Regions from separate parts of the Streptomyces sp. NPDC051913 genome, predicted to be linked through region 4. Evidence: riboswitches for the same ligand, from Rfam matches in the RefSeq annotation. Region 4 holds a riboswitch; each other region holds the start of a gene.

Region 1 (2,793 bases), on a different contig from region 4:
CCCGCGCGGGCGAGCAGCCGGACCGGGTCCTCGCGGTGCCCGTCGGCGGTGCGGTACACGGCGCCGTGGTCCTCGTTCTTGGGCAGCGAGGAGAGGTCGACGGCTCGTATCTCCAGGCGGCGCCCGCCCGTTGAGGCCGCGGCGGGCACCGCTCCCAGCACGGGGACGGCCAGCGCGGCGGCTCCCGCAGCGGTGAGCACACTGCGTCTACGCATGTCAGGGTCCTTTCACAGAGCATGAGAAAACGCCCAGCGTCTGTGAGCGTGCACAGACTTCAAAGAGGGCGACACCCGCGAGCAACAGTAGGTAACCCGACAGACTCTTCAATGACAAGAGGGTGAAATGCTTCATTCTCTGTGCACGCTCACAGACACTCACGAATCCGTGATCACGTCCCACGGCCTCGACGGGACGCGGGCCGGCTCTTCGAGGACGCCAACTCCCCTGTCGTGGTGCGGGATTCCACTGGGGCGCCAACCGGAGCCGACGTCAACGGATGTGAAAGGTGCGGCCGTCCGGTTCGCGTCGAGTCGGCGGGGGATTCCATCCGTATTCTCTGATCATGGCCGCACCCACCGCATATTCACTCGTCGCCACTGACCTGGACGGAACCCTCCTCCGGGGCGACGACACGCTCTCCGACCGCTCGCTCGCCGCGCTCGCGCGGGTGGCGGCGGCCGGGGCCCGGCATCTGGTGGTGACCGGCCGACCGGCCCCCAGAGTGCGGCCGCTCCTCGACGACCTCGGCAGCACCGGGCTCGCGGTGTGCGGGCAGGGCGCGCAGGTGTACGACGCCGGCGCGGACCGTCTGCTGTGGTCGGTCACCTTGGACCGGGAGCTGGCCGAGACCGCGCTCGGCAAGATCGAGGCGGAGGTGGGGCAGGTGTACGCCGCCGTCGACCAGGACGGGGTCGACGGGCTCACGCTCATCGAGCCGGGCTATCTGATGCCGCACCCGACCCTGCCCGCCGTGCGGGTGGGCCGCCGTGACGACCTGTGGTGCGAGCCGATCAGCAAGGTGCTGCTGCGCCATCCCACCCTGTCGGACGACGAGTTGGCGGCGACCGCGCGCGGAGTCGTCGGTTCCCTCGCGACGGTGACGATGTCCGGCCCCGGCACCGTCGAACTCCAGCCATGCGGCATCACGAAGGCGACGGGCCTCGCGCTGGCCGCCGAGTACCTCGGCCTCGGCCCGCGGGACACCGTCGCCTTCGGTGACATGCCCAACGACATCCCCATGTTCGACTGGGCGGCCCATGGTGTCGCGATGGCCAACGCCCACCCCGAACTCAAGGCGGTCGCGGACGAGATCACCCTTTCGAACGAGGACGACGGCGTCGCCGTCGTCCTCGATCGGCTGTATCGCTAGATCTCTAGTAGGCGCCGTACACGTTGTCGATCGAGCCGTACACCGCGGCCGCGTAGTTGCAGGCCGCGGTGATGTTCGCGACCGGGTCGTAGGAGTTCCACGAGGTGCCGGCCACGTGGTACGCGTTGAAGGTCGGGTCGATCACCTGGAGCAGGCCCTTGGAGGGCGTGCCCGCGATCGCGTTGGAGTCCCAGTTGTTGATGGCGTACGGGTTGCCCGAGGACTCACGGATGACGTTGCGGTAGATGCCGTCGTAGGTGCCGGGGATCCCGTTCTGGGCCATGACCTGGAGCGAGGCGCGGATCCAGCCGTCGAGGGTGTCGGAGTAGCCGAGCGAGGTGGCGGTGACCGTGGTCGTGGTGGCCGCGGACGCGGTGGTCGCGCCGACGACGGGGAAGGCGAGTGCGGCGACGGCGGCACCGGTGACAGCGAGCTTGCGGGACAGACGCATGACGAAGTTCCTCTCCGGCGCCTGCGAGGTGAGCTGTCGGGTTCGGGCGGGAGCTGCCCGGTCATGCCGAGAAGGCATTACTTCACCCCAAGCCGTACCGGAATGTCCGAAGACGTCCGGTACGGCGACTTACCTGGTTCCCCCGCTCCTGCCGTGAAGTTCTCTGTGTGAGCGGTCTACGGGCGGCGGCAGGATTCGGCGTCCACCCGGGCCGGGAACGTATGCGACTGCACATGTCCGAAACAAGTACCGGATTCACAGATCGCACCTGTTGACCTTGGTGCGTGGATTGTGAGGCCCGGAATCACGGGGATTAGGGGCGTGGGAGCGTGAGGCAAGTCACCGTCGAGCGCGAGAACGGCAAATCGGGCAATCATCCCCAACTGGCGTTTAACCGGCGGTCCGTGGAATCCGCTTCTCCCAGGTCCGATGGAAGACCACCTCGCCGCCCTCGGTGCAGATCACCTCGTCGGAGGTCAGGAACACAGCCGCCTCACAGATGATCTCCGAGCGGGTCCGGACGGTCGTGTCCCAGCCCAGCTCCGGCCGGTGCAGCCGGATCGACCACTCCGAGCGGGCGCGGGCCGACAGGGGGTCCGTCTCGTCGATCGTGTACGTCTCCAGTGCGTCCTCGGTGAACTCCAGGCCGTCGGGATAGACCCGGGTGCCGCCGTACCGCGGATCGACCTCAAGGCGCCACTCGCCCTTGGCGACATCCCGGACGACCAGCCGCTCGGGGCGGGGTTCGTCGAGGGTGGCCGGGAAGTTGACCCCGAGGGGCGCGGACTGTTCGGGCTCTGCGAAGCCGATGTCGGCAGCCAAGTCACGGGTCCTGACCGGCAGTTCGAGGAAGCTGCCCGCCGGGTCCAGCGTGAGGCCGGCCTCTGACTCGGGTTGCGGCCAGATCCACGGCCAGTACGCGGAGGAGACCGCGAGCCGGATGCGATGACCCGGCGGGAAGACATGCCCGATG
Region 2 (2,793 bases), on a different contig from region 4:
CGACACCTCGACGCGGCCCGCGGAGCGGGTGACCGTGACCTTCCGCTCCGGTGCGGCCGGGGTGCCGGCCGCGAGCTTGTAGGCGGAGGCCTTCGGTGCGCCGGGGGCGAGGGCGTGGGCCGTCCACTTCACCGAGCCGTCGGGCCAGTGGCCGGTGACCCAGCTCTGGACGGGGACGTCGACGCCGGCGGCGGTCGTCAGCCGGAACGGCTGCTCCGGCCGGTACGCCCCGCGCGCCCACGGCACGCCCCAGGTGGTTCCGGCGTGGACGTCGGGCGCCGGGCCCTCCAACCAGCGCAGTTCGGTGTCGTCGGCGTCCGCCGCGGCGGCGGTGCGGGACAGGGCCCAGGAGAACTGGGCCGCGGCGGCCGCGGCTGCGGCGCCCTTGATGACGGTGCGTCGGTCGACGCCGGGCACGGGGACCTCCGGGTGCGGGTGCGGATGCGGACGCGAAGGCGCGTAGAAAGCGCTTGCATCCCTCGGAGATCACTGTGGTCCCACCCTCCCCTCCCTGTCGACGGTTTGGACAGCCGCGCCACAAGACCGCAATGAAGCGATCATGAAACGGCAAGACCCAACACCGAAGGCCGGACCCGGGGATCGGGGTCCGGCCTTCGGTGGCATCGGGGGAGGGAGCGTCAGCCGACGCGGCACCCTCGCAAAGGAGCGTCAGCCGACGGCGACACCCTTCGAGCGGAGGTACGCGACCGGGTCCACGTCCGAGCCGTAGTCCGGCGTGGTGCGGATCTCGAAGTGGAGGTGCGGTCCGGTGACGTTGCCGGTGGCGCCGGAGAGACCGATCTGCTGGCCCTCGGTGACGGTCTGTCCGGACGAGACCGAGAGCGCGGACAGGTGGGCGTACTGCGCGTAGTAGCCGTCGGCCAGCTTGATGACGACCTGGTTGCCGTACGCGCCGCCCCAGCCGGCGGAGACGACGGTGCCCGCGGCCACGGCCTTCAGCGAGGTGCCGGTCGGGACGACGAAGTCGGTGCCGGTGTGGTAGCCGCTGGACCACATGCTGCCCGCCGTGTGGTAGGCGGTGCCGACGGTGGCGCCGGCCACGGGGAGCGTGTAGCCGCCGGCGGTGCTGGTCGACTCACTGCTCTGGGTGGCGGTCGTCGTGTCCGAGGAGGACGAGGACTTCTCGGCACTCGTGGACTTCTCGGTGCTCGCGGACTTCTCCGCGCTCGCCGACTTGTCCGCGCTCGCCGCCGCCTTCTTGCCGAGCGTGAGCTTCAGACCCGGGTGGATGAGCGAGGGGTCGGAACCGACGGCCTCACGGTTGTCCGAGTACAGCTTCTTCCAGCCGCCGGTGACGTTCTGCTCGTCGGCGATCTTCGAGAGGTAGTCGCCCGCCCGCACCGAATAGGTGCGCACGGTAGCGGTGTTCGCGGCACCCTTCTTCTGCGTGGCCTTCTCGGCGACCGTCTTCTCGGCGACCGGAAGGGACTGAACGGCCTTTTCCGAAACCGACTGCGAGACGGACTGCGGGGTGGCCGCGTGGGCGCCGGCGGCGCCCATCAAAGGCAGAGCGAGAGCGGCGCCGCCGGTACCGGCGACGGCGATCGAGCGGGTGAGGCGCTGGGACTTCGGGCGGCGGTGCTTACCCTTGGCGGGCATGGCGAATTCCTCTCCGGCGCCTACGAGGTGAGCTGTCGGGTGCGGACTGGAGATGCCCGGGCGCACCGAGGTGCGCCTTAACCCCAAGCCTGTTCCGGAAGACCGGTCCAGGCACTTGTACCTGTGGGTCCCCCGCTCCTGCCGTTCACGGGTGAGTTGTGCGGATTCCGGGCGGCGGCAGGATTGGGCGTCCGTCCGGATTGGTGGCGAACGTAAGCGAGGAAGACGCAAAGGGACAAGTAAGGGGTTCCAGGACGATTGCATTCCTCTTGATCCGCTGTGAATTTCCCGCTCACCCTCCGTGCATCAGCACCGCTTCCCGGAAGGCAAATCCCCAGCAATTGGAGGCGCATTACGTGAACATGACGGGCGACACAGGGTCACCGATATGACGCTCCTCACGTGCCGTTCGCACAGCTTCCCTTATTCCAGAGCGAGTTGGAATGAAGGCCACCCAAGCCACCAATTCGGACAGAAAGCTCAGATGCGACGCAGTCGGAGAACTGCCGCATCCAGATCGCCCCGCAATCCCACCCGTAGGCCGTGATGCTGCAATACGGCCCCTCTGAGAATTTCGCCCGTTTCGAGGCATTCATACGACGCAGTGGGGTCGAGGCCCCGCAGCCGCAGCGCCGGGACGGGTTCGCCGTAGTGCTGCGCCTGGAGCCAGGCGAGGACGACGGTCTCGCCCCCGAGGACGTACTGCACGGCGCTCAGTCCGCCCTGCGGAGCCCGCAGCCGGTACTGGTCGCCGCGCTGCACGAGCGGCCGGATGCCCTTGTAGAGCTCCACCCACTCGCGGGCCTCGGCGAGCTCCTCCTCCGTCCACCGCGTGAGGTCGCCGCCGACGCCGAGCACACCGGCCATGGCGCTGACGAACCGGAAGCGCAGCGAGCTGACCCGGCCGTTGAGCATGGCGTTCGGACTGTCGGTGACCCACGCCGCCATCGCGCGCGCGGGATGGAGCTGGCTGAAGCCGTGCTGGATGGCGAGCCGGTCGAGGGGGTCGGTGTTGTCGGAGGTCCACACCTGGTCCGTGCGGCTCATCACACCGAGGTCGATCCGGCCGCCGCCGCCCGAGCAGGACTCGAAGGCGACGCCGGGGTGGGCGGCCCGCAATCGGTCCAGCAGGGCGTAGAAGGCGTGCACATGGTCGACCCAGAGCCGCTGCGG
Region 3 (2,793 bases), on a different contig from region 4:
GGAAGGTACCGAGCCGCAGCGTGCCGCCGGACAGCCCGGTCAGCCGGGCCAGTTCATGCCGGGCCTGCTCCAGCTCGTCCAACACCCGGCGCGCCCGCGCCGCGAGCAGCTCGCCGGCGCCCGTGAGCCGCGCGCCGCGGTGATGCCGTACGAGAAGCGCCGTGCCCGCCTCCCGCTCCAGTTTGGCCAGTTGCTGCGAGAGCGCGGGGGTGGTGTACCCGAGGCGCTCGGCCGCCCGGGTGATCGAGCCGGCCTCGGCGACCGCGACCAGGGCGGCGAGGCGGTTCGGATCGTACATACGGGCCCCCAGGCTAAAGGGATGCTTAAGGCGGACCCAGAATATTCGACATACCTGCTGAAGGCTCCGGCACGGCACGCTGGACGGCATGGACGGACAGCTCATCGCCTTCACCGGGGTCGCCGCCGGCATGGTCGCCATGCCCGGCGCCGACTTCACGGTCGTCGTACGCAATGCCCTGGTCTCGCGCCGGGCCGGTGTCGCGAGTGCCCTCGGCGTCGCGGGCGGGCTGCTGCTGCACACGGCGCTCGCGGTGGCCGGGGTCGCCGCGGTCCTGGCGGCCGTACCGGCGCTGTTCCGTGCGCTCCAACTGCTGGGCGGCGCCTATGTGCTCTACCTCGGCGTACGGACGCTGCGCTCGCTGAGCCGTCCGTACGGCGCGGTCGAGGAGTCCGGGGGCGGCGGCGTGCGGCCGGTGTGGCAGGGGTTCGTCACCAATGCCCTGAACCCGAAGGCGCCCATCACCTTCCTGAGCCTGTTGCCGCAGTTCGTGCCGGCGGGCCGGCCCGTGCTGCCCCGCACGCTGCTGCTGGCGCTGATCGTGGTCGTGCTCGCCCTGGTGTGGTTCCCGGCGGTGGCGCTGCTGGTGGACCGGCTGGGCCGGTGGCTGCGGCGCCCGCGGGCCGCACGGCTCGTCGCGGGGGGCACGGGGGCCGCGCTGAGCGTGCTGGGCGTCGTGCTGCTGCTGGAACCGCTGGCGGGCCTCGGCTGAGAGCCCCGCGGGGGTGACGGCCGGTCAGGTGGCCGTCACCCCCACGGGAGAGTCACCGGTCCGCTCGGCGGGGAGCTACTTGACCCGGCCGTACCAGACGCTGCTCGACCAGATCTTCTCGAGCTTCACGACCTCCCCGCTCTTCGGGGAGTGCCAGATCTTTCCCTTCCCGGCGTAGATGCCGACGTGGTACACGTTCGACCCCGAGTGGAAGAACACGAGGTCTCCGGCCTTGCGGCTGCCGGAAGAGATGTGGCGGGTCTTGTTGTACTGCTGGGCCGCCGTGCGGGGCAGGGTCTTGCCCGCCTTCTTGTACGAGTACAGCGTGAGCCCTGAGCAGTCGAACCTGTGCGGTCCCGTGGCGCCCCACTTGTAGGGCGAGCCCTTCTTGGAGGCCGCCACCTGAAGTGCCTTCGTCGCCGGTGTCGCGGCCTCCGCGTCGGAGGCGACGCCCGGGATCACGATGGAGCCGCCCACTGCGGCGATGGTGAGGGCCGAGGCCGTACCGGCTCGGGCCATCAGCGACGGGACACGATTGAGCGCAGACATGCGCAACCCTTCGTCAGCCGCCTGTGAAGGATGACCTGTCGGATTCGGGCTGGCGAAGTTGCCCGGCCGCGTTGTCGCGGCTTCACCCCAAGGGCTGCTCGGACCGGTCTCCCCGAAGGGAGCGACCTTCCCGGCGACCCGTCTTGCCTGGGTCCTCCACTCCTGCCGATCCACTCCTGTCGACCGGTCATCCGGGCGGCGGCAGGACTCGGCGTCCGCCCGGACCGCCCCGCCGCTGCGGCGGGGGCTTGTCGTCAGACAGGGATCTTCACGCACTCAATGCCGAAAAACCCAATGGAATCGGGGATTTGTGTTGTTACTCACCACTCACCCGTTCGGGTGGACACTCCTCTGTTCGAGCGACCGTCGAGGGGCCCGAGGAGCCTCGGACCAGCGACGGAACACCTCATTCCGGCCCTGGGCTACGCGCGTTGCGCAAGCCTGACGGGCCCGCAAAACTACTGCTGGCTACGCCATATGGGGGTACGTCTTTTGGTGCGTTTGAAGGCCGGTCCGGACGCCTCGTGTCGCGACATCCGGTCCGGACCGGTGCCGGTGCGTCAACTGTCGGAGTGCGGCGGCACCATGACCCGCGCCGTGCGCCGCTCCCCGTCCAGGACGCGCAGCGCCCGGGTCAGGGTCGCCGCGTGCAGTTCGGCCTCGCCCCGCTGGTGCATCGTCGCCAGCGCGTCGCGCAGCTCGGCCGCCTTGGCGACCAACGCCTGGGCGGCCCGCAGCCCGCGGTAGGTGTCCCCGGGGTGCGCGGGGTTGATCCGGCCGAGCAGATCGACCACGTCGAGATAACGGTCGATCAACTCGCCCTCGGCGCGCGTCAGCGCGGGCAGCGGAGGCAGTTCGGGTGGGAGCATCGCCCGCTCACCGGGTGTCGGACGAGGGGCGCGACGCCCGGCGGCCGGGGACGATCCGATCCACCAGGCCGTGTTCCAGGGCCTCTTGGGCGGTGAGGATCTTGTCCCGCTCGATGTCCTCGGTGACTTGCTCCCGCGTCCGCCCGGTGTGGCGTACGAGCATCTCCTCCAGCCGGTCGCGGACGCGCCCCAACTCCTCGGCCTGGATGGCCAGATCGCCGGCCTGCCCCGCCACCGGCTCGGACAGGGAGGGCTGGTGGAGCATCATCCGCGCACCCGGCAGCGCGGACCGCTTGCCCGGGGTCCCTGCCGCCAGCAGCACGGTCGCGGACGACCCGGCCTGTCCCAGGCAGATCGTCTCCACG
Region 4 (2,793 bases):
GTCGGCGGTCCAGCCGAAGACGTTGCCGCCGAGGGAGAGCGGGAAGACCTCGAGGTCGGACGTGCCCAGCTTGCGAAGAGAAGTCATGTACGGGATCAACACCCGTACCGGAAGCCGATATTCCGGACACGGAGAACCGGCAGCCCTGACGTCGGGGGGTGAGCGTCAGGACCGCCGGGGTTCAGAAGGAGACCCGCCTCAGGGAGTGAGGCCCTTGCTGCGCAGCCATGCCATCGGGTCGATGCCGGTGTCCGCCCCGCCGGGGTGGACCTCCAGGTGCAGATGGGCCCCGGTCACGTTGCCGGTCGCGCCCACGCGCCCGATCACCTCACCGGTACTGACCTTCTGGCCGACGCTGACGCTGATCGAGGACTGGTGGCAGAACCACAGCTCGGTGCCGTCGTCGAGGGTGAGGATCGTGCGGTAGCCGTAGGAGCCGGCCCAGCCGGCCTCCGTGATGGTGCCGCTGTGGATGGCCTTGATCAGCGTGCCCGTGGGGGCCGCGAAGTCGAGACCGGTGTGGTAGCCGGAGGACCACAGCGAACCGGCCTGACCGAAGGTCGAGGTGATCGTGTACGAGGAGGTCGGCAGCGTGAACTGCTTGGCGAGCTCGGCGAGACGCTTGGCCTCGGCCTCCTTCGCGGCCTTCTCCTCGGCGGCCTTCTTCGCCTCGGCGGCGTCGTCGGCGGCCTGCTTCAGCGCGGCGGCCTCGGCCTTCGCGGACTGCTCGGCGACCTCGGCCTCGGCGGCGAGCTGGACCTTGTTGTCGACCTGGTTCTGCTGACTTTCGGCCTGCGCCATGATCCGGTTGCGCAGCGCCTCACCGGCGTCCGAGCCGCTCTCCGCGGTCTCCGTGGTGCTGGTGGCCAGGCTGCTGAGCGCGGTGGCGGAACCCTTGGGGGCCTCGTCGTCACCGCCGAAGACGCCGCCCACGGAGGGCAGGTCGGGCATCGAGATGGAGACCGGCGGCTTGCCGGTGTTGGCGCTGGCCATACCGCCCGCGCCGACGGCGGCTATGACACCGACGCCCAGGACGGTGGAGCTGCGGGCGAGTCCCCCGCCGCGCTGCTTGGCCACCCGGTGCTTGCCGCGAGCCGGCCGGAGGGAGTCCTCGGTGGGATTCCAGACCTCCTGCGGACCCTCGTCGTGGTGGTAGCTGCCGTAGCCGAAGGCATCGGTGCTGCGCTGGCTCGGCACATACGGGGCCTCGGGGGCAGGCCGGTTTGACGCCACGTGGGCGTGCTCCTTTCCTTCCTTCTCGCCTACCGGGTTAGCTGACGGGTTCGGAGCAGGAAGGTCTCCTACGCGCGTATAACCGCCGTGCTGCCACGGCGACTTCCGCGTGATTCACCCCAAGTTGGTGGTTCCCCGGTTCCCTTGCGGGATTCGGCGCGTGCGCACGGAGCCGACTCTTGTGACGGCTGGGACGACCGCGCTGCGTTATCGAACGTTAATAGACCCGGGGTGCTGATTCCAAGCTGTTCCGCTTGATCATTAACCTTTTTCAGCAGGACGTAGGGGTCATGGCCGGTGAAAAACGGGCGAGTTGACCCGACCTCAGGAAGCTCACAGGTACTGACGGTATGTCAGTTGTTATGCGGAGGGGGGTCGAGCGATCACCCGCCGTGACAACTGCCGCGTGAGGGGAAACGACCCGGAAACGACTCAGGGCCGGAATCCATTAGATTCCGGCCCTGGGCCATCAGTAGCGGGGACAGGATTTGAACCTGCGACCTCTGGGTTATGAGCCCAGCGAGCTACCGAGCTGCTCCACCCCGCGGCGATGACTCAATAGTACGCCATCCGCGGGGCTGCTCGCGCACGCATTACCCCTGGGCCCGCTCGACCTGTGTTTCTCAGTCGGCCGGGTTGCCCGCGTGGGTCAGGGTCTCCCAGGAGACGAAGAGGTTGTCGGTGCCTGCCGGGCGGGTCTCCTCCGCGAGTTTGCGGGCCGCCGGGACGGAGAGGCCGAGGCGGCCCTCCAGGTGGTTGAGGGCGACCTCCAGGTCCGGGCCCATGTTCCGGTCCACCTTCCCGCCGCACAGCCACGCGGGCGCGGACTCGCCGGCCTGGTAGCGGGCGTGGAAGGCGAGGGTGCTCTTCAGCCGGTCCTTGATCTCGCCGTAGAGGTCGATGCCCTGGTGCCAGGCGGTCTCGGCGATGTGGGCGGTGGCGGCGACGGAGTAACCGACGTGCTTGAAGTTGCGGCAGGTCTCCTGGGACATGCCGTCCTTGTACGTCTTCTGCCCGAACCAGTACGTCGTCAGCTTCTGCGGTGTGGTGATGCTCGCCCCCTTGGGGGTGAGCGGCAGCGTGCCGTCCTCGGCCAGGTAGAAGTAGGCGGGCACGCGCTCCCGGAACCGTTCGAGGGCGTGGTCGAAGGCCCTCCGGTCCTCCAGGAAGACGGCGATCCCGATGGCCGCGTCGGTCATCACGAGGTCCCAGTTGCCGTTGTAGTCGGGGACCTTGCGGGTCACGGTCGGCAGATACGCCGTGCGCAGCATGGTCTCGAACCGCGCGACCCGGTCCGCCGGCCAGCCCGCGCCGGGGCTGTGCCGGACGATCTCGGCGGCCCGGGCCCAGGTCGACCCGGCCCACCCGGTCTGGAGCCCGGCGTCCTCCTCGGTGTGCCGGCGCATCTTCGCCGACCAGGCGTCCAGGATCTCCCTGGCCTTCAGGGCGTGCTGCCGCTTGCCGGTGATCCGGAAGAGGAGGGCCTGGGTGTAGGCGGCGATGGCGTCCTCGCGCTCCTCGACACAGCCGTGCGCCGGGCGGTCGGCGTGGTCGCCGCCG

Evidence for each region. A riboswitch is a leader RNA that binds a small molecule or an ion and turns the genes downstream of it on or off. The one in region 4 is predicted to bind cyclic di-AMP.
Region 1: it holds a riboswitch for cyclic di-AMP, as region 4 does, so the genes downstream of both, ACIHIX_RS04595 (transglycosylase SLT domain-containing protein) here and ACIHIX_RS44000 (M23 family metallopeptidase) in region 4, are expected to answer to the same signal.
Region 2: it holds a riboswitch for cyclic di-AMP, as region 4 does, so the genes downstream of both, ACIHIX_RS12835 (peptidoglycan DD-metalloendopeptidase family protein) here and ACIHIX_RS44000 (M23 family metallopeptidase) in region 4, are expected to answer to the same signal.
Region 3: it holds a riboswitch for cyclic di-AMP, as region 4 does, so the genes downstream of both, ACIHIX_RS27170 (C40 family peptidase) here and ACIHIX_RS44000 (M23 family metallopeptidase) in region 4, are expected to answer to the same signal.

The regions. Positions count from the first base shown of each region.
Region 1 is NZ_JBIUCI010000001.1:983,516-986,308, reverse strand. It holds gene ACIHIX_RS04605 (arabinogalactan endo-beta-1,4-galactanase) at 1-215, opposite strand, end outside; gene ACIHIX_RS04600 (HAD family hydrolase) at 563-1,369, shown strand; gene ACIHIX_RS04595 (transglycosylase SLT domain-containing protein) at 1,374-1,820, opposite strand; cyclic di-AMP (ydaO/yuaA leader) riboswitch at 1,826-2,030, opposite strand; gene ACIHIX_RS04590 (CocE/NonD family hydrolase) at 2,211-2,793, opposite strand, start outside.
Region 2 is NZ_JBIUCI010000004.1:38,177-40,969, reverse strand. It holds gene ACIHIX_RS12840 (Tat pathway signal sequence domain protein) at 1-417, opposite strand, end outside; gene ACIHIX_RS12835 (peptidoglycan DD-metalloendopeptidase family protein) at 670-1,620, opposite strand; cyclic di-AMP (ydaO/yuaA leader) riboswitch at 1,625-1,804, opposite strand; gene ACIHIX_RS12830 (alpha-galactosidase) at 2,101-2,793, opposite strand, start outside.
Region 3 is NZ_JBIUCI010000009.1:168,155-170,947, forward strand. It holds gene ACIHIX_RS27160 (LysR family transcriptional regulator) at 1-298, opposite strand, end outside; gene ACIHIX_RS27165 (LysE family translocator) at 387-1,010, shown strand; gene ACIHIX_RS27170 (C40 family peptidase) at 1,086-1,559, opposite strand; cyclic di-AMP (ydaO/yuaA leader) riboswitch at 1,563-1,783, opposite strand; gene ACIHIX_RS27175 (hypothetical protein) at 2,120-2,428, opposite strand; gene ACIHIX_RS27180 (ATP-dependent Clp protease proteolytic subunit) at 2,436-2,793, opposite strand, start outside.
Region 4 is NZ_JBIUCI010000026.1:95,086-97,878, reverse strand. It holds gene ACIHIX_RS44005 (aldo/keto reductase) at 1-87, opposite strand, end outside; gene ACIHIX_RS44000 (M23 family metallopeptidase) at 199-1,233, opposite strand; cyclic di-AMP (ydaO/yuaA leader) riboswitch at 1,245-1,402, opposite strand; tRNA gene ACIHIX_RS43995 (tRNA-Met) at 1,707-1,780, opposite strand; gene ACIHIX_RS43990 (alginate lyase family protein) at 1,857-2,793, opposite strand, start outside.